Regions from separate parts of the Pseudomonas muyukensis genome, predicted to be linked through region 1. Evidence: riboswitches for the same ligand, from Rfam matches in the RefSeq annotation. Region 1 holds a riboswitch; the other holds the start of a gene.
What was found. A riboswitch is a leader RNA that binds a small molecule or an ion and turns the genes downstream of it on or off. The one in region 1 is predicted to bind cobalamin.

Region 1 (14,251 bases):
AAGAAGGGGTAAAAGCCATCCTGCCAAAAGTGCCGGCTACCCCCAACATAAAAATAGCCGATCAAATGAAAAAACAAACCCGTGGTGCAGGCGAGGTGGCAACAGACTTTCTCAAGGACAAGCTTCATCCCGAAAAAGTCCGCGACAAGCTGAGCGACAGTGGTACCAATGACCGTCTTACCGATGCGCTGCAGCGTGCTGGAGGCGAAACCTCTGTGGTTCTGCCCATTACACAAGCCGGTGACGCAGCCATGGGCTTATCTATCCCATTCTCTGGCTTCATCCATGCCGTCGAAGACCTTCTCAAGGCGTCAAAACTGACAAAAGAGCAGTTGATCGACACCATGCTCGAGAGCCTTGCGCGGGCTGAGGGTTATTTAATCGAGTTGCATGCATCCATCATGGAAGGGTTCGAAACCCATGGCAGGAGCGTCCAGTACATGCAAGCCGGTACACGGCTGGGCGACTTGGGGCCGGGGGGGTGGACGACTCAACCTAGGAAGGACAGGGGCATAAATGGACAGGATGTCGGTGTAAAAATAGATGTCATTAGGCACCCTTTATCCGGTGGCTGGGCGCTCAAAAATGACTATATGAATACCTACACAATGGCCACGGCCAATATTCAGAAAACCAGGGCTCATATCAATGCGTTTCGCAGTTAAGCCCCGCGCTGCCGGCTTCACTCATGGCTCCAGCCCACCAAAGCGGCGGAAGTAACTCTCGTTGGCATCTGGCAACGGCCCATCCGCCGTTTCCAGCGCATCGGCTAGGTACTCCTCTGCCCTGGCCTGCACCAGGCGATACAGGTTGCGGCACAGTTGCCGGGCGGCGCGCCCTTCCCAATCGCCGGGCAGTAGTTCTTCCGGCAACTGCGGGTCGCGCAGCAGCAGCCGGCGGTACTCGTGAATCAGCAGCATGCGGGCGAGGAAACAATCCTGCGGCTCAGGTGCTTGCAGCGCTTTCATGGCTTGCCAAAGTGGCCTGAACAAACGAATGAATTCGCTGTAGTGCTGCCCCAGTTCGTCGATGTTCCAGCTTTCCCGCACCTGGGCGCGCAGGGCCTTGGAGGCCAGCACCTGCTGGGCCTGGGTCTCGAACACGATGCTGCCATCCTCGGCGTCCTGTTCGCGCAGCGTGGCGGCCAGGTCGCTACGATCGCTGCGCGGACAACCCAGCAGGTTCGGGCCCATGGCGGCAAACCCCTGCCACTCCAGTTCTTCGCGCACGGCCTTGCGCTTGGGCGCCTCCAGTTGGCTGAGCAACACCAGCGTCCAGGCGCCGTTCCACGCCGGCAGGTTGGCGCTGTAGACGCGCTTGAAGGCCTTCTCGAAACGCCGCCGGCCGGTGCCGGTCAAGCTGTAGTAACTGCGCCGGCCGACCTTCTCGGCGGTTAGCCAGCCTTCCTTGGTCAGGCGGAAGATCGAGGTGCGGATCAACCGTTCGTTGATGCCCATCGGTTCCAGCAGGTTGATCAGGCTGCCCAGCCACACCGTGCCGCCGTGGGGCTCGATGGCATCGCCGTACAGGGTGATGATCAGCGAACTGGCGCGGATCGGTGTCTGCTCCTGGAAGCGGGTGATCAGGTGATTCAGGGGGGCAAGGCTGCTCATGAGGGGACGAGGCACGGCTAAAGCCTCGACTATACCTGCCTGCCGCGACCGCGCAAGGCTCATGCGCCACCCTCGGCCTTGGGCCGCACCCCGGAATCGCCCATGCGCGGACGCTGCGGCTCGGCGGCAGACAGCGGCGCGCACTCCACCAGGCCTGCCATGCAGCGCTGCGTCAGGCGGTGGTACTCCGCCGTGCCGCGGCGCTTCCAGGCCAGTTCCTGGTCGCTGAGCGGGCGCTTGACCACGGCTGGGGCGCCCACCACCAGGCTTTGCTCAGGGCACTGGAAGCCGGCTTTGACGAAGGCCGTGGCGGCGACGATGGAGCGCGGGGCGATGTGTGCGCCGTCCATCACCACCGCGTTCATGCCCACCAGGGCATCCTCGCCGATCCGGCAGCCATGGATGACGGCGCCGTGGCCGATATGTCCGTTGCGTTCGATCACCGTGTCGCCACCGGGGAAGCCGTGCATCACACAGGTGTCCTGCAGGTTGGCGCCCTCCTCCATGACGATGCGCCCCAGGTCGCCGCGCAGTGCCGCGAGTGGGCCGACATAGCAGTTGGCACCGATGATCACGTCTCCGATCAGTACGGCGCTGGGGTGGACGTAGGCGCTGGGGTGGATCACCGGGGTGAGGCCGTCGAGGCGGTAGCAGGGCATGGGCGCAGGGCTCGATGTGGTTAGCGGGGTGGATGGAGGGTCTATTGGTTGCTGTTACTTGCTCGTTTCATCTGGTTTTGTATCGTTTTTGGGTGCAGGGCGTTGGCCTTGCCGTGCCTATCAGATCGAGCGCCGCCCGCGCGGCGCATCGCGGATGAATCCGCTCCCACATCTGTTGCAACGTACCGAACCTGTCAGGCCATGGTTGCCAGCCTTGGCGCAGGGCGCAAGAAAGGCGGGGCGGCGGCAACGCCCACGCAAAAACCGCGTCGAGCGCACCAGGCTAACAACCATGGCCTCTCAGACATGGCCACGTTGCAACAAATGTAGGAGCGGATTCATCCGCGATGCGCCGCGCGGGCGGCGCTCGATCTCAAAGGCACCACATACCCAACGCCTTGCCCTTACCAAAAACAAGATACATTACTGCAATACATGAGATACATTTGAGTATCATAATGCGCACCCTCCCATCGACACAACCAAGCGAGCACCCCATGCCTTTCGAGCACATCCTGTTTTCCATCGACGCCGACGGCGTTGCCCTGCTCTCGCTGAACCGGCCCGAGCAATTGAACAGCTTCAACACCGCCATGCACCTGGAGGTCCGCGAAGCCCTGCGCCAGGTGCGCCAGAGCGAGCACGCCCGGGTCTTGCTGCTCACCGCCGAAGGCCGTGGCTTCTGCGCCGGCCAGGACCTGTCGGACCGCAGCGTAGCGCCGGGCGCGCAGATGCCCGACCTGGCCGAAGCCATCGATAACTTCTACAACCCCCTGGTGCGCAGCCTGCGCGACCTGCCGCTGCCGGTGATCTGCGCAGTCAACGGCGTGGCGGCCGGCGCCGGTGCCAACCTGCCGCTGGCCTGCGACCTGGTCCTGGCGGCGCGCTCGGCCAGTTTCATCCAGGCGTTCTGCAAGATCGGCCTGGTGCCGGACTCTGGCGGTACCTGGCAGTTGCCGCGGCTGATCGGCATGGCCCGGGCCAAGGCGCTGGCCATGCTCGGCACTCGCCTGAGCGCCGAGCAGGCCGAGCAATGGGGGCTGATCCACCAGGTGGTGGACGATGCCGCGCTGCGTGACGAGGCGCTGGCCCTGGCCCGCCAGCTCGCCACCCAGCCCACCTACGGCCTGGCCCTGATCAAGCGCGCCCTCAACCAGAGCTTCGATAACAGTTTCGACCAGCAGCTGGAGCTTGAACGCGACCTGCAACGCCTGGCCGGGCGCAGCGAGGACTACCGCGAAGGCGTCGGTGCCTTCATGGATAAGCGCACCCCTGTGTTCAAGGGCCGCTGAGCATGGCCGCCCTCGACAGCGCGGCCCTGGTCGCGGTGATCGGCGCCGGGGCCATGGGCGCAGGCATCGCCCAGGTCGCGGCCGAGGCCGGCCACCGCGTGCGCCTCTACGACAACCGCCCTGGCGCGGCAGCCGATGCGGTGCGAGGCATCGACCGACAACTGGCGCGCCTGGTGGAGAAAGGTCGGCTGAGCCCCCGCACCCAGGTTGCCATCTGCCAGCGATTGCAACCGATCGACAGCCTCGACGCCCTGGGCGAAGCACGCCTGGTGATAGAGGCCATCGTCGAGGACCTCGCCAGCAAGCAAGCGCTGCTGCGCGAACTCGAAGCCCTGTGCGGCAAGGACTGTATCCTTGCCAGCAACACGTCGTCCCTGTCGATCGACAGCCTCGCCGCCGGCTTGCAGCAGCCGCAGCGGGTGCTGGGCATGCATTTTTTCAACCCCGCGCCGCGAATGCCACTGGTGGAGGTGGTGTCGGGCCTGGCCAGCGATCCGCAACTGGCCGCGACGCTGTACGCCACGGCCAAGGCCTGGGGCAAGCAGCCGGTGCAGGTCCGCTCGACACCAGGTTTCATCGTCAATCGGGTCGCCCGGCCGTTCTATGCCGAGAGCCTGCGCCTGTTGCAGGAAGGCGCCGCCGATTGTGCCACCCTCGATGCCGTGATGCGGGAGGCTGGTGGCTTTGCCATGGGCGCCTTCGAGCTGACCGACCTGATTGGCCATGACGTCAACCATGCCGTGACCTGCTCGGTGTTTGAGGCCTTTTACGGCGATCCACGCTTCCAGCCCTCGCTGATGCAGAAGGCGCTGGTCGATGCCGGTCACCTGGGACGCAAGCGCGGCCGAGGTTTCTATTGTTACGACCAGGCCAGCGCGCCGCCTGCAGCCAACGAGCTGGGCAGCCAGGCACTGGTGCAGCGCTGCGTCGTCGAGGGGCACCTGGGCGTGATGCAGCCGCTGCTCGAGCGCTTGCGCGGCCAGGGTATCGGCGTCAGCGAGCGGGCTGGTGCCGGCGTGCTGCGTGTCGGCGACGCCACCCTGGCCTTGTCCGATGGCCGCCTGGCCTGCCAGCGCGCCCGCGAGGACGGCTTGCGCAACCTGGTGTTGCTCGACCTGGCCCTGGACTACGCCAGCGCCACGCGCATCGCTATCAGCGTGGCAGCTGACTGCACCCCTCAAGCGCGTGACCAGGCGGTGGCGCTGCTACGCCAGGCCGGCTTGAAGGTCAGCTTGCTGGCCGACCTGCCGGGCCTGCTGGTGCTGCGCACCGTGGTGACCCTTGCCAACGAAGCCGCCGACGCCGTGCTGCAAGGCGTCGCCAGCGCTGGCGACATCGACCTGGCCATGCGCGCCGGGGTCAATTACCCCTGTGGCCCGCTGGCCTGGGCCGATCGCCTCGGCGTCGGCTTCACCCTGCGGGTGCTCGACAACCTGCAACGCAGCTACGGCGAGGCACGCTATCGCCCTTCCCTGCTGCTGCGCCGCACCCACGCCGAAGGAGGCTGCCTGCATGCCTGAACACTCCCCCCAAGCCCTGGCCCAAGCCTGCGCCCAAGCCATGTTCGCCCGCGACGCCGCCAGCCAGGGGCTGGGCATCGAACTACTCGCTGCCGGCCCCGGCAGCGCCCGCCTGGGCATGACCGTGCGCGCCGACATGATCCAGGGCCACGGCACCTGCCACGGCGGCTACCTGTTCGCCCTGGCCGACTCGGCCTTCGCCTTCGCCTGCAACAGCTACGACGAAGCCGCCGTGGCCCTGGGCTGCAGCATCGACTACGTGGCACCGGCCTGGCACGGCGACCGGCTGATTGCCCATGCCCGCGAACTGAGCCGCAAGGGCCGCACCGGCAACTACGACGTGCGCATCGAGAACCAGCAGGGCGAGCTGATTGCGCTGTTTCGCGGCAAGTCCTACAAGGTGCGCGGCAGCGTGATCGCGCCGCAGGCCGGCCACGACTGAGGTTTGACTTGTATTGGGTAGGTGTGGGAGCGATTTGTATCGTAATTGCAGTCTGCGTGATGTGGGTTCGCCGTTAGATATGCAGCGCCTATCAGATCGAGCGCCGCGCGGGCGGCGCTCGGTTTCATAGGCGCTGCATGGCTAACGGCGGACTCGCTCAACGCCAACACCCTCCCCAGACCGGCAACTGGGAAAGGACCGCATCAAGGCCACCAAGAGCCCGCCACAACCCTTGCAGCGCCTATCAGATCCAGCCCCCCACTAACCCCAACCCGACACACAAATCACATTCGATACATCAAATACTGTTTGATGTTGTGTTTTGTATCGCATATAAATACCCCCACGCCCCAACCCGCCCTCAACCGGGAACCCCGACCATGTACGCACAGCTAGTGGAAACCGGCGTCAAACGCCTCAAGACGCTGGAAGAGATGTCCCCCGAGGAACGCGCCTTCCAGGAAAAGATCGACGCCGAGATCAAGATCGAAGCCAAGAACTGGATGCCCGACGCCTACCGCCAGACCCTCATCCGCCAGATCTCCCAGCACGCCCACTCGGAAATCGTCGGCATGCTGCCCGAAGGCAACTGGGTCACCCGTGCCCCGTCGCTCAAGCGCAAGCTGCAACTGATGGCCAAGATCCAGGACGAAGCCGGCCACGGCCTGTACCTGTACAGCGCCATGGAAACCCTCGGCGCCGACCGCGACGAGGAGATCGCCAAGCTGCACAGCGGCAAGGCCAAGTATTCGAGCATCTTCAACTACCCGACCCTGACCTGGGCCGACATGGGCGCGGTGGGCTGGCTGGTCGACGGCGCCGCCATCGTCAACCAGGTGGTGCTGCAGCGCACCTCCTATGGCCCCTACTCCCGCGCCATGATCCGCATCTGCAAGGAAGAAAGCTTCCACCAGCGCCAAGGCTACGAGCTGCTGCTGACCATGATGCGCCACGGCACCCAGGCGCAGAAGGACATGGTCCAGGACGCCATCAACCGCCTGTGGTGGCCGTCGCTGATGATGTTCGGGCCCAGCGACGAGCACTCGCCCAACAGCGCCCAGTCCATGGCCTGGAAGATCAAGCGCCAGACCAACGACGAGCTGCGCCAGCGCTTCATCGACCAGACCGTGCCGCAACTCGAGCTGCTCGGCTGCACCGCGCCGGACCCGGCGCTGAAATGGAACGAGGCGCGTGGCCACTACGACTTCGGCCAGATCCAGTGGCAAGAGTTCTACGAGGTGCTCAAAGGTAACGGGCCGTGCAACCAGGAACGCCTGGCCAAGCGCCGCAACGCCATCGAAGGTGGCGCCTGGGTGCGTGAGGCCGCCGTGGCCTACGCCCGCAAGCAACAGAACAAGAACGCCGCCTGAGGCGGCCCGCGATCCTGAGGAACCCCCATGTCCACCTGGACCCTTTACGAAGTCTTCGTGCGCAGCAAGCACGGCCTGAACCACAAGCATGTCGGCAGCGTGCATGCCGCCGATGCCGCCATGGCCATCGAGAATGCCCGTGAGTTGTACACCCGTCGCAGCGAAGGCGTCAGCCTGTGGGTTGTGCCTTCGGCGCTGATCATCGCCTCCTCCCCGGACGAGAAAGACCCGCTGTTCGCCCCGGCGGACGACAAGGTCTACCGGCACGCCAGCTTCTACGAGCTGCCCGCCGAAGTCGGCCATATGTGAGGCGCGCCATGCACAAGCAAGCACTGATCCCCTACCTGCTGCTGCTCGGCGACAGCGCCCTGATCCAGGGCCAGCGCCTGTGCGAGTGGTGCGGCAAGGCGCCGGCCCTGGAAGAAGAGCTGGCGTTGATGAACGTAGGTCTGGACCTGGTCGGCCAGGCCCGCAACTGGCTGGAATACGCCGCCGAGCTGCTGGACGATGGCCGTGACGCCGACGCCCTGGCGTTTCGCCGCGACGAACGCGCCTTCCGTAACCTGCTGCTGGTCGAGCAGCCCAACGGCGACTATGCCGTGACCATGCTCAAGCAGTTCCTCTACGATGCCTGGCACCATGCCGTGCTCGACGGCCTGTGCGCCTCGCGCGACGAACGCATCGCCGGCATCGCCGCCAAGGCCTTGAAGGAAGTCACCTATCACCTGCGCCGCTCCGGCGAGTGGGTGCAGCGCCTGGGCGACGGCACGCCAGAAAGCCGCCGGCGCATGCTCGACGCCATACCGCTGCTGTGGCGCTTTACCGTCGAGCTGACCGCCGCCAGCGACCACGAGGTGCAACTGGCCGCGGCAGGTGTCGGCGCCGACCCAGCCCAGGTCGGCCGTCGCTGGCAAGCCACGGTCGGTGCGCTGTTCGCCTCGGTCGAGCTGCCGCTGCCCCAGGCCGCCAGCCACTTTTACCTCGACGGCCGCCAAGGCTTGCACACCGAGCACCTGGGCCTGCTGCTGGCCGAAATGCAATTTCTGCCACGGGCCTACCCCGATGCGACCTGGTGAGCTGATCGTCGGCGACCGTGGCGCCCGGGCCCAGCAACCGGGCGATCTGGCCCGCGCCTGGGCGGTGCTGGCCGAGGTGATGGACCCGGAGGTGCCGGTGGTCAGCGTGGTCGACCTGGGCATCGTCCGCGACCTCGACTGGCGCGCCGGCCACCTGCACTTGGTGGTGACCCCGACCTATTCCGGCTGCCCGGCCACCGAGGTGATCGAGGGCGATATCCGCCAGGCCCTGGAACACGCCGGCTTTCCGGCCCCCGCCGTGGAGCGGCGGCTGACCCCGGCCTGGAGCACCGACTGGATCAGCACCCTGGGCCGTGAGCGCCTGCTCGCCTATGGCATCGCCCCGCCCGAGGGCGGCGCGAGCCTGCACGGCCACAGCCCCGTGGTGTGCTGCCCGCAATGCGCCAGTGGCGACACCGAGCTGCTCAGCGAGTTCGGCTCCACCGCCTGCAAGGCCCTGTACCGCTGTCGCGCGTGCCTGGAGCCGTTCGACTACTTCAAATGCCTATGAGCCGTGGAGAACACCATGAGCCAGTTTCACCGCCTGACCATCAAGCAAGTGCGTCAGGAAACACGGGACGCCGTGTCCATCGCCTTCGACGTGCCTAGCCACCTGCAGGACGATTTCCGCTTCACCCAGGGCCAGTACCTGGTCATGCGCACCCAGCTGGACAATGAGGAAGTGCGCCGCTCCTACTCGATCTGCAGCGCGGTGCAAGACGGCGAACTGCGCGTGGCGGTCAAGCGCGTGCCGGGCGGGCGCTTCTCGGCGTTCGTCAACGACGTGCTCAAGGCCGGCCAGCAACTGGAGGTGATGCCGCCCTCGGGCAGCTTCTTCGTGCCGCTGCAGCCGACCCACCAGGGCCACTACCTGGGCGTCGCCGCCGGCAGCGGCATCACCCCGATCCTGTCGCTGATCGCCACCACCCTGGCCTGCGAGCCGCACAGCCGCTTCACCCTGCTGTACGGCAACCGGGCCAGTGGCAGCGCGCTGTTCCGCGACCGCTTGGAAGACCTGAAGAACCAGTACCTGGAGCGCCTGAACCTGATCTTCGTGTTCAGCCGTGAACAACAGGATGTCGACCTGTACAACGGTCGCATCGACGCCGACAAGTGCGACCAGCTGTTCTCCCGCTGGCTGGATGTGCCCAGCCTCGACGCCGCCTTCATCTGCGGCCCCCAGGCCATGACCGAGACCGTGCGCGACAGCTTGCAGGCCAACGGCATGGACAAGGCGCGCATTCACTTCGAGCTGTTCGCCGCCGCCGATGGCACGGCCCGCCGCGAGGCACGCGAGGCCGCTCGCCAACTCGATGCCAGCAGCAGCCAGATCACCGTGATCAGCGATGGCCGGGCGCTGGCCTTCGACCTGCCGCGCAATACCGTCAGCGTGCTCGACGCCGGCAACGCCATTGGCGCCGAGCTGCCCTATTCGTGCAAGGCCGGGGTGTGCTCGACCTGCAAGTGCAAGGTGATCGAGGGCGAGGTTGAGATGGACAGCAACCATGCCCTGGAAGACTACGAAGTGGCGGCCGGCTACGTGCTGTCCTGCCAGAGTTTCCCGATCAGCGACAAGGTGGTGCTGGACTTCGACCAGCTTTGACGCCAAGGGCTTGGCTATCGATTAGGCATGCGTTGACTCCCAAGGGCAGAAATGCTCAGATGCGCCCCTGCTTTCAGGTGTCCCTGGCCGCCGCGCCAGGGATTAAACGGGAAGCCGGTGCCTCGCCCGTGCGAGAAGTCCGGCGCTGCCCCCGCAACGGTAAGCGAGCCAGGCATTCGATACACCACTGTGCCCCGCGCATGGGAAGGTGAATGCCCGATGACCCTCGCCAGCCCGGAGACCGGCCTGATTCGCCCATGGCCATTCCCGCGGAGGGCGGGTGCGCTCAGCTTGCCAGGCGCCCCTGCGCCTGCGCGGCCGTCTCGCACCGTCACCGTCGGGCTCATTCATTCCTGCGGTGTCTGTTCATGTCTTCTCCCCTGCTGCACCTGGAGCGCCTGCACTGGTCACTGTCCGCCAGCGGGCCAGACCTGCTGGCCGGCATCGACCTCAAGGTCCAATCCGGCGAGTTCGTCGGCCTGATCGGGCCCAATGGCAGCGGCAAGACCAGCCTGCTGCGCTGCGCCTACCGTTTCAGCCGGCCACGGGCTGGCCGGGTGCTGCTCGATGGCGAGGATATCTGGCTGCACCCGCCGCGCTGGCTGGCCCAGCGGGTGGCGGTGATGCTCCAGGAATTTCCCGAGGATTTCGGCCTGAGCGTGAGCGACGTCGTCGCCATGGGCCGCACCCCGCACCTGGGCTGGCTCGACGCTGACGGCGACCCGGCGCCGGTGGACCAGGCCTTGCGCCAACTGGGCCTGCAGGACCGCGCCGCGCAAGGCTTCGCCAGCCTGTCCGGTGGCGAGAAGCAACGTGTGCTGCTGGCCCGGGCCCTGGCCCAGCAGCCGCGCCTGCTGATTCTCGACGAGCCGACCAACCACCTCGACCCACGCCACCAGCTGGCCCTGCTGCAGCACCTGCGCGGCAGCGGCCTGGGCTTGCTGGCCAGCTTCCACGACCTCAACCTGGCGGCGACCTTCTGCGACCGCCTGTACCTGATCGAGCAAGGCCGGATCATCGCCCAGGGCACGCCTGCCGAGGTGTTGACCGAGCAATGCCTGGCCGAGGTGTTCGGGGTTCACGCCCTGGTCGACCGCCACCCCGTGGGCCAGCACCCACGCATTACCTGGATCCGTCACGCATGACCCGCCTGCTGCTTGCCCTGTTCGCCTGCCTGCCGCTGTGTGCCCTGGCGCAGGGCTTCCCCGTGACCGTGCGCAGTTGCGAGCGCGAGGTCAGCTTCAGCCAGCCACCGCAACGGGCGGTGAGCCACGACGTCAACTTGACCGGCATGCTGCTGGCACTGGGGCTGCGCGAGCGCATGGTCGGCTACAGCGGCATCAGTGGCTGGAAAAGCCTCGCCCCGGCAATGCGCCAGGCCCTGGGCGGCCTGCCGGAACTGGCCCCGCGCTATCCGTCGGTGGAAACCCTGCTCGCGGCCGATGCCGACTTTCTGTTCGCCGGCTGGAGCTATGGCATGCAGGTCGGTGGGCCGCTCACCCCACAGCGCCTGGCAACGTTCGGCATTCCGGTATACGAGCTGAGCGAGTCGTGCTCGCGGATCATGCCCTGGCACCCGGCAAGCCTCGACGACCTGTACACCGACCTGAACAACCTGGGGCGCATCTTCGGCGTCAGCGCGCGGGCCGACCGCCTGGTCGAGCAACTGCGCCAGCGTGTCGCGCGGGTCAGCGCTTCGCTGGCCGCGCTCCAGGATCGACCACGGGTGTTCCTCTACGACAGCGGCGAGGACCGCCCCACCACCTCCGGCAGCCTGGGCATGCCCCAGGCCCTGATCGATACGGCCGGCGGCAGCAATGTGATGGCCGACGTGCCTGCCAGCTGGACCGAAGTCAGCTGGGAAAGCGTAGTGGAGCGCGACCCTGAGGTGATCGTCATCGTAGACTACGGCCCGACCCGCTGGCAGCAGAAACGCGACTACCTGCTGCAGCACCCGGCGCTGGGCAGCGTCACGGCGATTCGCCAGAAGCGCTTCGTGGTGTTGTCCTATTTACAGGTGACGCCCTCGGTGGACAACGCCGAGGCCATCGAACGCCTCGCCCAGGCGCTGCACCCGCAGCGCTTTGCCGGGACGCAGCGGTGAGCCTGTTGCGCCGCCCTGGCGGCTACCGCCTGCTGTTGATCGGCCTGGGCGCCGCGCTGCTGGCCTCGTGCCTGTTGTCGCTGGGCTTCGGCGCAGCGCAGGTGCCGGCAGGCAAGGTACTGGCGATCGTGCTGCAGCAACTGGGCCTGGCCCCAGCGACAGACGCCGGCCGTGGCCAGGCCCAGATCGTCTGGCAGATCCGCGCGCCACGGGTGTTGCTGGGGGCTTTGGTCGGTGCCGGGTTGGCCCTGGTCGGCAGCGCCTTGCAAGCGGTGACCCGCAACCCACTGGCCGACCCGCACCTGCTGGGCGTGAGTTCAGGCGCAGTGCTCGGGGCGGTGCTGGTGGTGCTGTACCTTGGGCCTTTCGCCGGGCTGCTGAGCCTGCCGCTGGCGGCCTTTGTCGGCGCCCTGGGCTGCATGCTGCTGGTACTGGGCGTCGCCAGCCGGCGCGGGCGCCTGGACAGCGAGCAACTGTTGCTGGCCGGGGTCGCGGTGTCGTTCGTGGTGATGGCCCTGGCCAACCTGCTGCTGTACACCGGCGATCCCCATGCCGCCAGTTCGGTGATGTTCTGGATGCTCGGCGGGCTGGGCCTGGCGCAATGGTCGCTGCTGTGGCTGCCGGCGTTGGCCGTGCTGGCCGGTTTTGCCCTGCTGATGTCGCTGGCGCGCGCGCTCAATGCGCTGATGAGCGGCGAACAGACGGCGGTGAGCCTGGGCTTCGACACGCGCCGGGTGCGCGCCGTGGTGTTCGTCGGCTGCGCGTTGCTCACCGGTGTGCTGGTGTCGTTGTCCGGGGCTATCGGTTTCGTCGGCTTGATGCTGCCGCACATGGCCCGGCGCCTGGTCGGGGCCGAGCATCGCCGGCTGTTGCCGGTTTGTGCGCTGCTGGGGGCGTTGTTCGTGGTCTGGGTCGATCTGGCGGCGCGCACCTTGATTGCGCCGCAGGACCTGCCCATCGGTATTGCCACGGCGGCGTTGGGGGGCGGGTTTTTTATTGTGTTGCTGCGGCGTAGGGGGTGAGCGGTGGGGCCACTGACGGCGGACAGCCCCCTTCCAGGGAAAGGACCGCATCAAGGCCGCCAGGTGTTCGCCACAACCCTTGCAGCGCCTATCAGATCGAGCGCCGCGCGGGCGGCGCTCGATCGACCAGGCGCCGCACCACTTCCGACGAACCCATACCCGCCCCCCAATCCCCCGTCAAAAATCACCACGAGACGGCCATTAGCCACCTAGCACATCTGCCCTACATCCCGCAGGGTACAGCGGCGCTATAGTCGCCCTACCCCTCGTCCGGCCAGTACCTCCCTTTCCTGGCCGGGCGGGTGGCGTTCCGAGAACAATGCCAAGGAAGCAACGCGATGATCCCCATGTCCCTCCCCTTCAAGTCCCTGGTCCTGCTCGCCGGCCTCGCCGCCGTGGCCGGTTGCCAGACCGCCTCGCCCAATGCCGACACCCTCAAGCAACGCACCGAGGTCACCCTCGGCGTGCCGGTCAGCAAGGTCAGCAACCTGCGCAGCGACTCCACCACCACCTACTACACCGTGAGCACCGGCAAAGGGCAGTTCGACTGCCAGGTGGCCAGTGGCGGCATGGTGGCCATCGCCGGCATGGGCCTGATCACCCCGTCACCCAACTGCTGGAAGGAAGGGCAGGCGCCGACCTTCCAGTGACCGCCCGCAGCGCCGCCTAGCCGGTCGGCGCCGCGCTGGTTTCGCGCAATGCCCGCAACGCCGCCCGCAGTTCCGCCGGCCGTACCGGCTTGGCCAGCACGGCAATGCCGCGTGCCTGCAAGGCGCCCTGCAGGCGGTCGAGGTCATGCCCGGTCATGATCAGTGCCGGCACCCGCTCGCCGCGCTGGGCGCGCAGTTGATCGATGCAGTCGATGCCCGTGGCCTGCGGCCCCAGGTCGTAGTCGGCGACGATCACCTCGCAGTCACTGCTCAGCCCCTGGGCCGAGCTCTCGGCCTGCACCTGGCAGCCCCAACGCTGCAGCAAGGCGCTGGTGGCCTGCAGCACGTTATGGTCATCCTCCACCAGGCACACCCGCAACCCACTGAGCATGCCTGCCTGGATCGCCTGGTCGACCGTCGCGCGCGGCACTTGCGCCGGCACTTTGGCCAACCCTTGCAAGGTCACGCAGGTGCCATGCCCAGGCCGCGAGCGCAGGCTGACCTCAAGCCCCATCAACTGCCCCAGGCGCTTGACGATGGCCAGCCCCAGGCCCACGCCCTCGACGTCCTTGTCGCGCAGCTCGCGCACCCGGTAGAACTCCTCGAACACCTTGTCCTGGTGCTCCTCGGCGATGCCCCGGCCGCGGTCGCAGACAACGATGGCCAGGCCCTCGCCGCGGGGCCGCAGGCCAATCAGCAAGGGACGCCCGGCGGCGTACTTGAAACTGTTCGACAGCACGTTCTGCACCATGGTCGCCAGCATTCCCGGGTCGGCGCGGGTCCAGTGCCGGCTGGGCACCAGGCGCATCTCCACGCCGGCCCAGCGCGCCGCTTCGTGGTTCTGGCGCAGCAGTTCGCGCAAGAACGGCTCCACGGCGAACGCCTCCCACTTCGGCTGCA
Region 2 (14,251 bases), 620 kb from region 1:
GGCCTCGACGGCCTGCAGTTGATCCGCAAACCCCTGCCTACCCCCGGCCCCGGCCAGGTGCTGGTGGCCAACCAGGCCATCGCCCTCAACCCGGTGGACTGGAAGATCTGCGAATGGGGCCACGCCGATTGGCGCCAGGGCACCGTGCCGGGTGTCGACGGTGCCGGGCTCGTGGTGGCCGTGGGCGAAGGCGTCGACCTGCCGCTGGGCAGCCGCGTCGCCTATCACCAGTCGCTGTCGCGCGACGGCAGTTTCGCCGAACACTGCCTGCTCGACGCCAGCCTGGTGATGCACATTCCTGCCAACCTCGACATCGCCGCCGCAGCCGCGGTGCCATGCCCGGCGCTGACCGCCTGGCAAGCGCTGGCAAAGGTCGCCGAGGGTGCCTCGCGCGATGTGCTGGTAATCGGCGCGGGCGGCGCGGTGGCGTTCTACCTGGTGCAGTTGGCCGTGCAGCGTGGCTTGCAGGTATGGGCCACGGCCGGGCAGCAGCACCATGCACGCCTGCGCGAACTGGGCGTGGCCGGGGTGTTCGACTACCGCGCCGGTGATTGGCAAGGGGCCCTGCAGCAGGCCCTGGGCGAGCGCCCGCTGCATGCGCTGTTCGACACCGTCAGTGGTGCCCACGCGGCCAGCCTGGCCCACCTGCTGGGATACAACGGCCACCTGGTGTGCATTCAGGATCGTCAGGAGCAGGCGCCGCTGCCGGCTTTCAGCAGCGCGATCTCGTTGCATGAGGTGGCGCTCAACAGCGTCCATGCCCATGGCCGCCTGCTTGACCGCCAGGCGCTGAAAGCCGAGGGGGAGCGCTTGTTGCAGGCGGTTGCCGATGGCCGCTTGTTGGCGCCGGCGCGCCAGGACTTTGCGTTCGAGGAACTGCCGGCGGCGTTGCGTCAGCTCAAGGATGGCAGCCGCGTGGGCAAGTGGGTGACGCGGTTGTAAGGCTTGAGGTAGGACGGGCGTTTTGCAGCGCCTGGAAGATCGAGCGCCGCGCGGGCGGCGCTCGACCTGATAGGCGCTGCCTATCTAACGGCGGGCCCCTCACCCCCGCAACGTAGCCATGTCGATCACGAAACGGTACTTCACATCCCCCGCGATCATCCGCGCGTACGCCTGATTGATATCAGCAATATCCAGCATCTCGACATCGCAACCGATCCCATGCTCGGCGCAGAAATCCAGGACCTCCTGGGTTTCGGCGATCCCGCCGATCATCGAGCCCGCCAGCACCCGGCGCTTGGTCACCAGGTGGGCAGCATGCACCGGTGTCTGGATCGGCTCGACCAGCCCGACCAGAATATGCACGCCGTCGAACTTCAAGGTCTCCAGGTACGGGTTGAGGTCGTGCGGCACCGGGATGGTGTCGAGCAGGAAATCGAAACGCTCGGCCGCCGCGCGCATCTGCTCGGCATCGGTGGACAGGATCACATGGTCCGCGCCCTGGCGTCGGGCCTCCTCGGCCTTGGCCAGGGAGCGGGTGAACAGGGTCACTTCGGCGCCCAGGGCCTTGGCGAACTTGATGCCCATATGGCCCAGGCCGCCCATGCCCAGCACGCCGACCTGGTGCCCGGGGCCGACGCCGTGGTGCTTGAGCGGCGAATAGGTGGTGATGCCGGCGCAGAGGATCGGTGCCGCGCTGGGGAGATCCAGGCCCTGCGGCAGGCGCAGCACGAAGTGCTCGCTGACCACGATGCTGCTGGCATAGCCGCCCAGGGTGTTGCTGGCATCGATGCGGTCAGGGCTGGCGTAGGTCATGGTCGGGCCTTCCAGGCAATACTGCTCGAGGTCCTGGCGGCAGGCTGCGCAGTGGCGGCACGAATCGACCATGCAACCGACACCGACCAGGTCACCAACCTGGTGGCGGCTGACCTGGTCGCCCACGGCGCTGACCCGGCCGACGATCTCGTGGCCCGGCATCAGCGGATACACGGCAATGCCCCACTCGTTGCGGGCCTGGTGGATATCGGAATGGCAGACGCCACAGTAGAGGATCTCGATCACCACATCGTCCGCGCGCGGGCTGCGGCGCTGGAAGGTCATGGGGGCCAGAGGGCTGGAGGGAGACTGGGCGGCATAGCCGATGGCGGTGTACATGCGGGACCTCTCGGGCGGAACGGAACAGGCCGCGCATTCTGCGCAGCCGGGCCGCCCTCGACCACGGTCGATTCTCCGGCATGCATGCCCGATTCTCCGGATCTGCCTATCGACAGCTGGCGCTTGCGCGTGAATTTGCGAAGATACGACTGTCCGATTCTCTACCCGGGGCCATCATGCACCTGACTCGCCACGTGGATGCCAACGCCACGCTCTGCTCGCTGATCCGTCGCCTCGCCACAGGCCCGGGGTTCGTGCCCACCGCCCTGGCGCAGGTGCAGGTGCTGAGCTGGGAGCACTACGTGGCCAGCAGCCCGCAGATCTACGAGCCCAGCCTGATCATCCTCGCCCAGGGCAGCAAGCTGGCACGCCTGGGGCCGCGCACCCTGGAGTACGGCGCCGGGCATTACCTGGTACAGGCGCTGTCGGTGCCGTTCATGTGCGAGACCTTCGCCACCCCCGACGCCCCGCTGTTGGGGGTGGCGGTGGATATCGACCGGAGCCTGCTCGGCGAGCTGGTACAGAGCATGAACCTGGCCCCCGACGCCGCCGTACAGGCCCAGACCCCGCAATCGATGACGTCGGCGGCGCTGGACGCGGCCATGCGCGACAGCGTCGAACGCCTGCTGCAGTGCCTGCAGGACCCGCTGGACGCCAAGGTGCTGGGCCCGGCACGGGTGCGCGAAGTGCTCTATACCGCCTTGCGCGGCCCGCAGGCCGGGGTGCTGCGGGCACTGGTCGAGCAGCAGGGGCACTTTGCCCGCATCGCCGCGGCGTTGAGCTACCTGCGCCTGCATTACGCCGAACCGCTGGGGGTCGATGAACTGGCCAGCCGGGCCAACATGAGCGTGTCGACCTTCCATGAGCACTTCAAGCGCTGCACCGACCTGGCGCCGATGCAGTACCTCAAGCGCCTGCGCTTGCTCAAGGCGCAGCAGATGCTGATCGGCGAAGGCCTGGGGGTGGCCCAGGTGGCGCACCGGGTTGGCTACCAGAGCACGTCGCAGTTCAGCCGCGAGTACAAGCGCCAGTTTGCCCGCAGTCCTGGGGAAGAGTTGCCCTATCAGCGCTTGCCGGTGTGAGGCACGCGCCAAGGCTGGCAGCGGATTCATCCGCGATGCGCCGCGCGGGCGGCGCTCGATCTGACAGGCGCCGTCCCCCCCCCGACCAACCCTCACTGGCGCAACACCATCGCCACGATGATCGCCTGCAACTCCCGCTTGGCCGCCTCAACCTCCAGCTCACCACAGGCCGCCGCCAGTGACAGCGCATCCGCCGCCCCCACCACGCCCCAAAGCCCGGCCACGCCGATCTCGCCAGCCGCGGCGAACGGCGCCAGGGCCTGTCGGCACTTGTCCATGAACGGCCCGTCATAGCCGCGCTTGAGCGCCTCCATCTCCGGCGAAGCGGCCAGCGCCGCGCTGACCCCGGGAATCTCCCGGCCCTGGGTGGCCACGCAATCCACATAGGCCTCGGCAATCACCCAGGCCCGGTCCGCCAGGTCGGCCGCGCAACCGGCCAGGGCACGCTCGAGCATCGCGGTCTGGCGCGCGTCGTACTCCTGGTACAAGGCCACCAGCAGCCCCGTACGGGTCTGGAAATGGTCATACACCACAGGCTTGGTCACCCCGGCCTGCTCGGCCAGGCGCCCCAGGCTCAGGGCCTCGGTGCCCTCCTCACGGACCAGTCGCCAGGCCACATCCAGCAACTGGCGCCGGCGCTCGTCGCGCGACAGGCGTTTGCGCGCCACGGGTTTGTGCTCGCTTGACATCGATTACCTACCAAAAGTAACTTACCAAAGGTAACTTACCGCGAGTATATAGCGCTCGCCGCGCCCTTGCATCCCGTTCCCGGAGATCCGCTATGCATGCCTTGATCGTCATCGGCCATCACGACCCCGACTCCCTCACCCACGCCCTGGCTCGGCAGATCGCCGCCGGCCTGCACGCCAGCGGCCACACCAGCGAATTGGCCGACCTCGCCGCCGAAGGCTTCGACCCGCGCTTCAGCCTGGCCGACCACGCCGTGCATCGCCGCCAGGGCAAGCCGCCCGCCGATGTGCTGGCCGAACAGGCGCGCATCGAGCGCGCCGATACCCTGCTGCTGGTCTACCCCATCTACTGGTGGTCGCTGCCCGCCCTGCTCAAGGGCTGGGTCGAGCGGGTGTTCAGCAACGGCTGGGCCTTCGACCAGGCCGCCGACGGCTCCACCACCAAGCGTCTGCGCGGCATGACCGCGCATCTGGTAGGCGTTGCCGGCGCCGATGCCAGCACCTTCGAGCGACACGGCTACCGCGAAGCCATGCGGGTGCAGATCGAGCACGGCATCTTCGACTATTGCGGGGCCCAGGTGCTCAGTTCGACACTGCTAGCCGACAGCGAGGGCGGTCATCCCCAGGCCCTGATCGAACAGGCCAAAGGCCTTGGCCAGTCGCTGTTCAACGAGCTCGACAGCGCCGCCTGACGCCTAATGCGCCAGGGGCCACTCGGCCAAGGGCCAATAGCGTCCCTTGCGCGACTCGTACAAGGTGAAGTGCCGCGCCGCCAGGAAAAACGCCGGTGCTTCACCGGCTTCCGGCAACTGCCCGCGAAAATCCCGCGACAGGGTCAGGTGAGGCCGGTACTCGCGGGTCGGCGCCTCGATTCCCAGCGGCAACAGCGTCTGGTGCAGGGCATAAACCAGCTGGCGCAAGGCGACGGGCGCCTGCTCGGGCTCCAGCACCAGCGCGTCGGCACGCGGCCACACCTGCAAGCGGTCCAGCACCACGCGCAACGGCCCCTGCGGGCGGCTCACCCGTTCGACCGCAGCGCAGATCGCCGGCACCTGGGCCGCGTCGACATCGCCCAAAAACACCAGGGTCACGTGGAAGTTCTCGGCCGGCACCGGCTTGCCGCTGCGCAGGCCCAGGCCTCGGCGCCATTGCGCCAGGGCCCGGCACTGCGCAGCGGCGACCGGCAGGGCGAAGAACAGGCGCTTGAAGGGCGCCCCGCTTGGGCGTGCATCCTGGACCATGTGGCGCTCCTTGGCAGCGGATCGAAGGTTCGAGTGTACCGTCCTGGCCATCGGAAAAGGCTGCACAACCTGTTGAATCGTTTACGCAACCTGTAGGCCATCCCACCTAAGTCGCGGGGATTTGTCGCAACAATAGGTACAAACCCAGCCCACGATTGTTTATGCTGGCGGGCTTAAGCCATGGCGCATGGCCATTTTTCGACAAGTAAACGTCCATGAAAATTGCACTCGTACTGATCTTCGTATGCTCGATCGCCTATGTTCACCTGCGCGGTCGGGTTCGCCACAAACTGACTCGCCAGCTGGGTGACCACTCCAGTTTCCTGGCCCCGGTCAACGCCTTCCTCTACCTGTTCTCCAAGCACCCGGCCAAGCCGTACCTGCCGGTGGAGGCCTTCCCCGAGCTGAAGGTGCTGCAGGACCACTGGCAGGAAATCCGCGCCGAAGGCCAACAGCTGCTGCAGGCCGGCGAGATCAAGAAGTCCGACAACTATGACGATGTCGGCTTCAACTCGTTCTTCAAGACCGGCTGGAAACGCTTCTACCTGAAGTGGTACGGCGAGAGCCACCCTTCGGCGATGACCCTGTGCCCACGCACCACCGAACTGCTGCAAGGCATCGGCTCGGTCAAGGCGGCGATGTTCGCCACCTTGCCGCCAGGCGCCAAGCTGGTGCGCCACCGCGACCCCTACGCCGGTTCCTACCGCTACCACCTGGGCCTGGACACGCCCAACGACGACGGCTGCTACATCGACGTCGACGGCGAGAAGTACTCCTGGCGCGACGGCGAGGGCGTGGTGTTCGACGAGACCTACATCCACTACGCCGCCAACACCACCGAGCACAACCGCATCATCCTGTTCTGCGACGTCGAGCGCCCGCTCAAGTACCGCTGGGCGAGCGCCTTCAACCGTTGGTTCAGCCGCAACGTCATGGCTGCCGCCGCAGCCCCCAACGACGCCAGCGACAAGACCGGCGGCATCAACCGCCTGTTCACCCGCATCTACAAGATCCGTGAACGCGGCAAGGCCATGAAAAAGCGCAACCGCACCCGCTACTACCTGGAAAAGTGGGCGGTGGTCGCGGCGCTGGTGCTGGTCTTCATCTACATCTGATCCCCCTGCGCAAACCGGCTCCTGCCCATCCGCAGGAGCCGGCCTTGCCGGCGAACATCGGCGCAGCCGCTCGTAGCCCGCCACACCCACGCAGCTCCCCTTCCCCCGAACAGCCCACTTTCGTCTAGCCTGAAAGCTCCTGTTGCCAACCTCGCAAGGTGAACACGATGAGCATGATGGACTGGGACGCCTACCGTAAGCAGTTGATGGCCGGCATCGGCGATCTCAAGCAGCTCTCCCCCGATACCGTGGCCGGCTACATGACCGCCAGCGGCGCCGGGGCCAAGACCAACCACCTGGATGCCAAGACCCGCGAACTGATCTCCCTGGCCGTGGCCGTCACCACCCGCTGCGACGGCTGCATCGCCGTGCACTCGCAGCAGGCGGTCAAGCACGGCGCCAGCCGCGAGGAAATCGCCGAAGCCCTGGGGGTGGCGGTGGCGATGAATGCTGGCGCCGCGCTGGTCTACTCGGCCCGGGCCCTGGATGCCGTGGGCAAGGCCTGACCCGGCCAGGCGTCGCCGCCCTTGCGCGGCGGCGCCGCGCCGCCCAGACTGAGCGGCTCAGTACCCGCAGGAACCGCCATGATCCAGATCCGCCCCATGACCCCGGAAGATTTCGAACGCTTCTGGCCGACCTTCCAGGCCATCGTCCAGGCCCGCCAGACCTACGCCTTCGACCCCGGGCTCGATTTCGAGCGGGCCCGCGCGCTGTGGCTGGAAACCCCGCTGCGCACGCTGGTGGCCGAAGAGGACGGCGCATTGCTCGGTTCGTATTTCCTCAAGGCCAATGCCGCCGGGCCCGGTGGCCACGTGGGCAACTGCGGCTACATGGTCTGTGCCAGCGCCCGTGGCCGCGGCGTGGCCAGGTTGATGTGCGAGCACTCGCAGAAACTCGCCCGCCAGGAAGGTTTCCTGGCCCTGCAGTTCAACTCGGTGGTGGCGACCAACGAGGTGGCCGTGGCGCTATGGCACAAGCTTGGCTTCGAGACGGTCGGGCGCTTGCCCAAGGCCTATCGCCATGCCGAACAGGGCCTGGTGGACTGCCTGGTGATGTACAAGTGGCTGGCCGATGAGCCAGTGCTGGAGAAACCGCCGCTGCTGATAGGCCGCAAGAATATCGAGGCGCGGGTATCACGCCGGCGCGGTCGCTGAGCGGCACGCCAGAGGCATAGGCGCCGGTTTGCCGGCGAACACGGGGCACACGGGGCCTGGTTCGCCAGCAAGGCTGGCGCCTACCGATTGCGAGGGGGGGTGAGATCGTTCAGGCGCTTAGAACGCCAACCCCACCTTCACCCCGAACTCGTCCCGCTTGAGCTTGGTGTTGTCCGCCACCGGGGTGTCCTCGTCGAGCTTGTACTCGGTGCGGGTGTAGTACGCCCCCAGTTGCACCGGCATGCCGCCCTGCTGGTTCATCAGCAAGGTGACCTCGGCATAGGGGTTGGTGCGGTCCTTCATGTCGACGCTGTCGCTGCCGTAGTCATCGACCTTCAGCCGCGCACGGCCATCGATGGTACGCCGCGCCCCCACTTCCACGCGCAGGGTCGAGGCGTCGAACTGGTGGTTGTAGCCCAGCGCCGCCTTGGCGAATGGCGACTTGTAGGTCAGCCGCGTATCGAGGTCGTTGATCTCGGGTTCGAAGCGCGTCCAGCTGTAGCCGCCGCCCAGGGTCAGGTCGACGAAGTTGCGCGCATCCAGCGCGGCGCGCCAGCCCAGGTCCAGGTCGGCCTGGGCCTCCTTGAGCTTGTTGTCGCTCTTCTTGCCGTACTTGGCCTCGGCACCGATCTGGTAGATGAAGCCGGATTCGGCGGTCATCTTGTTGCCGAAGGTGGCGAACACGCCGCCCTGACCCATGTGTTGCTTGTCCGATTCGCTGCCGCCCTCGAACTTGAACTTGTCGTAGGCGCCCAGCAGGCCGAGGGTGAACAGCGGATCGCTGCTCGGCGCCGCAGTGGCGGCCAGGGGCGCGCCGAGCAAGGCCAACAGGCAGGAATGACGCAGCAGGTGACGGGTAAACATGCGCAGAAGTCTCCATGACGTGAATGAATGAGCAACGACCGGTTCGAGGCAACGCCACTGGCGAAAGTTCGAAAAAAATTCGACAACTACCGCTAACTCGCTAAGGCGTCACAGATTTTGCGTTCATTCAAACGATTGACTCCCTGCCGGTTCGATGATCAGATGCGCGCCAGTTTCAGGTGTCCTGCGCCGCCGCGCGCAGGGTGAAACGGGAAGCCGGTGCGTCGTTGTCAACGACAAGTCCGGCGCTGCCCCCGCAACGGTAAGCGAGCGAAACCTTCGACACACCACTGTGCACAGGCATGGGAAGGTGAAGGCTTCATGACCCTCGCAAGCCCGGAGACCGGCCTGAGGCTTCACTTGGCAACCCGCGGTGGGCGGGCGCAGGCCGGTATCCGCGTGCGCGCCTGCCTACGCGATTCGCCGTTGCGTGTTCTCCACCGGGATCCATTCATTCCTGCAGCAGTGGAACGACATGTCCCGATTCAACAAGCTTCACACCCTGGCGGCCTGCCTGGCCGTGTCCCTGCCAGCGCTGGCCGACGAACAGCCCGGCGCCTCCCTGACCCTGCCCGCCACGGCCATCACCGACAACCGTGAGCCGCAGGCCGTCGACCTGGCCACCCCGAGCCAAGCCGGCTCGCGCCTGAACCTCAGCGCCCTGGAAACGCCGGCCAGCACCAGCACCCTCACCGCGGCGCAGATCCAGGGGCGCAACAACCAGACCGTGCAGGACGCCGTGACCCGCTCGCCGGGCATCACCTTCATCGGCACCCCGGGCGATGGCGGTACCGGCCTGTCGGCGCGCGGTTTCACAGGCCAGAGCTCGGTGATGACCCTGTTCGATGGCGCGCGCCTGTACGCCGGTGCCGGCACCCTCACCTACCCGGTCGACCCATGGATGGTCGAGCGCATCGAGGTGATCCGCGGCCCGGCCTCGGTGCTGCATGGCGAAGGCGCCACCGGCGCGGTGGTCAACGTGATCCCGAAAAAACCCTTCAGTGGTGACATTCGCAACCACCTGCGCCTGGGTTACGGCTCCTGGGACCGTCAGCAGCTCGGCCTGGACAGCGGCGGCAGCCTCAGCGAACGCCTGAGCTATCGCCTGACCCTGAACCAGCAGGCCGGCAACGGTTGGGTCGACCGCACTGACTCACGCAGCCTGGCGCTGTCGGCCGCACTGCGCTTCGACGCCACGGACGACCTGAGCTTCACCCTGTCCCACGAGCGCGGCGACGCACAACCGGCCAACTACTACGGCACCCCACTGATCGACGGCCACCTGCGCAGCAGCCTGGGCAAGAAGAACTACAACGTCAGCAACGACCAGCAGCGCTACCACGACGAGTGGACGCGGCTGACCAGCGACTGGCAGATCAACGACCACCTCAGCGCCAGCAACCAGCTGTACTACATCAAGAGCCGCCGGCACTGGCGCAATGCCGAGGAGTACAGCTGGGATGGCGCCAGCGGGCAGATCCTGCGTGGCAGTTTCCTTGAGATCAAGCACAACCAGGAGCAGATCGGCGACCTGCAGAGCTTCACCTTCGACCATTCGCTGTTCGGGCTGGCCAGCAAGACCGTGGTCGGGGCGCAGTACAACAAGATCCGTTTCAATGTCGACAGCAACTCACCCTACAACGACGACAGCAAGGACCCGCTCGACCCTTGGCAGCCCGCCCCCGGCGGTTTCCACAGTGGCTCGCCGCTACGCCCGCAGATGCTGTCCAAAACCAGTACCTTTGCTCTTTTTGCGGAAAACAGAACGCAACTGACCGAGCGCCTGTCGCTGGTCACCGGCGTGCGCCGCGACCAGAACCATATCGACCGCGACGACCTCACCAACGGCACCCGCAACGACCGCAGCCTGCGCGGCGGCAACTGGCGTGCCGGGCTGGTGTTCGCCGTCAGCGACGACCTGTCGCTGTACGGCCAGTACTCCACCAGCGAGGATGGCGTCGGCGACCTGTTGACCTTGCGCCCCGAGCAGCGCCTGGAACTGACCGAAGCCAAGCAGACCGAGCTGGGCTTGAAGCAGCGTTTCTGGGAGGGGCGCGGCGAGTGGACGCTGGCGGCGTACCACATCGTCAAGAAAAAGCTGCCGGTCTATGACGTGGTGACCAAGGGCAGCCAGCAAGCCGGCCAGCAGACCTCCGACGGGCTCGAAGCCAGCCTGGAGCTGGCCCTTGGCAACCAGTGGCAGGTGTCGGCGAACGCCGCACTGCTGCGGGCCAAGTACGATGATTTCCTGCAGCGCAGCGGGGGTGTGGTGTACGACCGGGCCGGCAATCGTCCGCAAGACGTCCCGCGCCGCACCGCCAACCTGTGGTTGAGCAAAGGCTTCGGCCAGGCCGTCGACGCCGGTATCGGCCTGCGCTATGTGGACGCGCGCTACACCAGTGCCGCCAACGACGCCCAGGTGCCGGGCTACAGCGTGGTCGACGCCAACCTTGGCTGGCAAGTGCTGCCCGATGTACGCCTGGGGCTGCAGGTGAACAACCTGTTCGACCGCCAGTATGCCCAGTCCAGCTATAGCGGCGAGCAGTGGCTGCTGGGGGCGCCCAGGTCGTACTTCGCCACGGTCGACTACAGCTTCTAGGGCCCCCGCCATGCGCTACTCCTGTAGGAGCCAGCTTGCTGGCGAACCAGGCGACGCGGTGGATGGCACCGGCTATGCCGGTGTTCGCCGGCAAGCCGGCTCCTACGCCCTGTAGGAGTCAGCCTTGCTGGCGAACCAGGCGACGCGGTGGATGGCACCGGCTGCGCCGGTGTTCGCCGGCAAAGCCGGCTCCTACGCCCTGTAGGAGCCAGCCTTGCTGGCGAACCAGGCGACGCGGTGGATGGCACCGGCTGCGCCGGTGTTCGCCGGCAAGCCGGCTCCTACACCCCGTAGGAGCCAGCTTGCTGGCGAAGCAAGCGACGCGGTGGATGGCACCGGCTGCGCCGGTGTTCGCCGGCAAGCCGGCTCCTACGCCCTGTAGGAGCCAGCTTGCTGGCGAAGCAAGCGACGCGGTGGATGGCACCGGCTGCGCCGGTGTTCGCCGGCAAGCCGGCTCCTACGCCCTGTAGGAGCCAGCCTTGCTGGCGAAGCAAGCGACGCGGTGGATGGCACCGGCTGCGCCGGTGTTCGCCGGCAAGCCGGCTCCTACGCCCTGTAGGAGCCAGCCTTGCTGGCGAAGCAAGCGACGCGGTGGATGGCACCGGCTGCGCCGGTGTTCGCCGGCAAGCCGGCTCCTACGCCCTGTAGGAGCCAGCCTTGCTGGCGAAGCAAGCGACGCGGTGGATGGCACCGGCTGCGCCGGTGTTCGCCGGCAAGCCGGCTCCTACGCCCTGTAGGAGCCAGCCTTGCTGGCGAAGCAAGCGACGCGGTGGATGGCACCGGCTGCGCCGGTGTTCGCCGGCAAGCCGGCTCCTACGCCCTGTAGGAGCCAGCCTTGCTGGCGAAGCAAGCGACGCGGTGGATGGCACCGGCTGCGCCGGTGTTCGCCGGCAAGCCGGCTCCTACACCCTGTAGGAGCCAGCCTTGCTGGCGAACCAGGCGACGCGGTGGATGGCACCGGCTATGCCGGTGTTCGCCGGCAAGCCGGCTCCTACGCCCTGTAGGAGCCAGCCTTGCTGGCGAAGCAAGCGACGTGGTGGATGGCACCGGCTGCGCCGGTGTTCGCCGGCAAAGCCGGCTCCTACGCCCCGTAGGAGCCAGCCTTGCTGGCGAACCAGGCGACGCGGTGCCTCTGGCGCTTGGCGGGGTTGCGTCACACCTGAGCCTACCTGTAAAGCCTCGCCATTCGATATCAGTTATGCATCGATTGCATTTGTCCCTCGCGCCGAACCCATGGCATGAATGCAGGTCCACGCCTTTACTTGGCCGCATTCCGCCTTCCAGGAGATTACGCGCATGAGCAAGCCCGAGTACATTCCGCCCAAGGTCTGGACCCACCAGGCCCCCTCTGGCGGCCAGTTCGCCAGCATCAACCGCCCCGTCGCCGGCCCCACCCACGACACACCGCTGCCGGTCGGCAAGCAGCCGCTGCAGCTTTACTCGCTGGCCACGCCCAACGGCGTCAAGGTCACCATCCTCTTGGAAGAGCTGCTCGCCCTCGGCCACACCGGCGCCGAATACGACGCCTGGTTGATCCGCATCGGTGAAGGCGACCAGTTCGGCAGCGGCTTCGTCGCGGTCAACCCGAACTCGAAGATCCCCGCCCTGCTCGACAATAGCGTCGAACCGCCCGTGCGGGTATTCGAGTCCGGCTCGATCCTGCTGTACCTGGCCGAGAAGTTCGGCGCCTTGCTGCCCAAGGCACCAGCCGCGCGCACCGAGAGCCTGAACTGGCTGTTCTGGCAGATGGGCTCGGCCCCCTACCTGGGCGGCGGTTTCGGCCACTTCTATGTGTATGCGCCCGAGAAGTTCGAATACGCCATCAACCGCTTCAGCATGGAAGCCAAGCGTCAGCTCGACGTGCTCGAGCGGCGCCTGGCCGAAAGCCCCTACCTGGGCGGCGACCAATACAGCATCGCCGACATCGCCGTATGGCCCTGGTATGGCCAGCTGGTGCGCGGCAACCTGTATGGCGCGGCGGAGTTTCTTGCCGTCCATGATTACCCGCATGTGCAGCGCTGGGCCGAAGCCATCGCCCAGCGCCCGGCCGTGCAGCGCGGCACCCGGGTCAACCGCACCTGGGGCGAGGAGGCCAGCCAGGTGCCAGAGCGACATAGCGCGGCGGACCTGGGCTGACACGGCTGGCCGCCCAGGCAGGCCAGCCCTGCCCGGGCGACCGGCAAAAACGGTGGCACTTTGCCCTAAAGTTATCGACCACCCAGCCGTAACCCTTGGTCTGACTTAGCTCGATCAAGGATGAAGCGACGTGAAGAAACTGCTGCTGGCCAGCGCCATGAGCGCCCTGCTGTCGATGACCGGTTGCGTCTCGTACAACGTCGTCGGCCCGGTCGGCGCGCCGGCCCATGGCGCCAGCGTCACCAGCCCACGCAGCGCCCAGCTCGCCGATGTGCAGGTCTCGGCGGTGGGTATCGACGCCGCGACCCGCCAGGCCATCAGCCGTTCGCTGACCCACCAGCTCAGCCACTACGTGAGCCAGGCCGGCTACTTCGAGCGCGTCACCGAATACCCCACCCGCCTGGGCACCCAGGACGTCCTGCTGAAGTTCGAGATGACCTCGCTCAAGGGCCATCGCGGCCCGCACCCAGCCTATGTGCCGGGTGCCTTGCTCACCCTGACCCTGTGGATCTGGTGCAACGGCCCGATCTACGTCGACCGCTTCGATGTCGCCGGCAACCTGGTGATCGTCGACCGTGACGGCGTCGAGCTGGCCCGGGCCAAGGACCAGCTCAGCCTCGCGCACAACGTCGGCCTGTATGGCGGCGAGTACTGGGCACCGACGATGGGCGGCAAGCAACTCACCCTCTTGGTCGGCAAGCTGCTCGACCAGGCCACCGTTCAACTGGCCAAACGCTAAAACAGGAAAAACCCGATGACCCTCTTCAAACACGGCTTGCTGCTGGGCGCCCTGCTGCTCGGCGGCTGCGTTTCGTATTCCACCGGCGACCTGGCCCCGGTCGGTACCTGGCCACCGGCTGCCAGCACCGCGCCAGTCAAGCCCAGCGCCTACCTGCGCAACACTTCGCTGTACCAGGTGAACGACGGTGCGGCCGTCGCCGCGGCGGGCGCCCCCGCGCAGCTGTGGGAAAAGGCGATCACCGAGACCTACGAGCAATCCGGGCGCTTTGCCCAGGTCAACACCCACAAGAGCGAAGCGGACCTGTACGCCGAATCGACCCTGCTCAATCACGAGGAGTTCATCACCGCCTCGGCGTTCATCACCGGCTTCACGCTGTTCCTGATCCCCTCCACGGCGAAGAACACCTTCACCTTGCAAACCGTGTTCAAGGACAAGGACGGCCAGGAAGTCGGGCGCATCAGCAAAAGCGAATCGGTGCGCACCTGGATGCAACTGGTGCTGATCGTCGGCCTGCCGTTCCAGGCCGATACCCGTG

Region 2: linked by a shared signal. The riboswitch ahead of KSS95_RS17700 (TonB-dependent receptor) and the one ahead of KSS95_RS15205 (ABC transporter ATP-binding protein) in region 1 are both predicted to bind cobalamin.

The regions. Positions count from the first base shown of each region.
Region 1 covers NZ_CP077073.1:3,394,902-3,409,152, reverse strand. Annotated here, with positions in the region: gene KSS95_RS15260 (RHS repeat domain-containing protein) at 1-665, shown strand, start outside; gene paaX (phenylacetic acid degradation operon negative regulatory protein PaaX) at 687-1,613, opposite strand; gene paaY (phenylacetic acid degradation protein PaaY) at 1,673-2,272, opposite strand; gene paaG (2-(1,2-epoxy-1,2-dihydrophenyl)acetyl-CoA isomerase PaaG) at 2,770-3,564, shown strand; gene paaH (3-hydroxyacyl-CoA dehydrogenase PaaH) at 3,567-5,084, shown strand; gene paaI (hydroxyphenylacetyl-CoA thioesterase PaaI) at 5,077-5,526, shown strand; gene paaA (1,2-phenylacetyl-CoA epoxidase subunit PaaA) at 5,907-6,896, shown strand; gene paaB (1,2-phenylacetyl-CoA epoxidase subunit PaaB) at 6,924-7,205, shown strand; gene paaC (1,2-phenylacetyl-CoA epoxidase subunit PaaC) at 7,214-7,972, shown strand; gene paaD (1,2-phenylacetyl-CoA epoxidase subunit PaaD) at 7,959-8,483, shown strand; gene paaE (1,2-phenylacetyl-CoA epoxidase subunit PaaE) at 8,499-9,575, shown strand; cobalamin riboswitch at 9,647-9,827, shown strand; gene KSS95_RS15205 (ABC transporter ATP-binding protein) at 9,944-10,720, shown strand; gene KSS95_RS15200 (ABC transporter substrate-binding protein) at 10,717-11,679, shown strand; gene KSS95_RS15195 (FecCD family ABC transporter permease) at 11,676-12,701, shown strand; gene KSS95_RS15190 (hypothetical protein) at 13,040-13,351, shown strand; gene KSS95_RS15185 (ATP-binding response regulator) at 13,368-14,251, opposite strand, start outside.
Region 2 covers NZ_CP077073.1:4,014,474-4,028,724, forward strand. Annotated here, with positions in the region: gene KSS95_RS17650 (zinc-binding dehydrogenase) at 1-942, shown strand, start outside; gene KSS95_RS17655 (NAD(P)-dependent alcohol dehydrogenase) at 1,042-2,094, opposite strand; gene KSS95_RS17660 (AraC family transcriptional regulator) at 2,271-3,176, shown strand; gene KSS95_RS17665 (TetR/AcrR family transcriptional regulator) at 3,269-3,865, opposite strand; gene KSS95_RS17670 (NAD(P)H-dependent oxidoreductase) at 3,958-4,557, shown strand; gene thpR (RNA 2',3'-cyclic phosphodiesterase) at 4,561-5,106, opposite strand; gene lpxO (lipid A hydroxylase LpxO) at 5,322-6,221, shown strand; gene KSS95_RS17685 (carboxymuconolactone decarboxylase family protein) at 6,389-6,727, shown strand; gene KSS95_RS17690 (GNAT family N-acetyltransferase) at 6,806-7,375, shown strand; gene KSS95_RS17695 (outer membrane beta-barrel protein) at 7,493-8,239, opposite strand; cobalamin riboswitch at 8,400-8,605, shown strand; gene KSS95_RS17700 (TonB-dependent receptor) at 8,715-10,838, shown strand; gene yghU (glutathione-dependent disulfide-bond oxidoreductase) at 12,135-12,974, shown strand; gene KSS95_RS17710 (hypothetical protein) at 13,132-13,713, shown strand; gene KSS95_RS17715 (hypothetical protein) at 13,729-14,251, shown strand, end outside.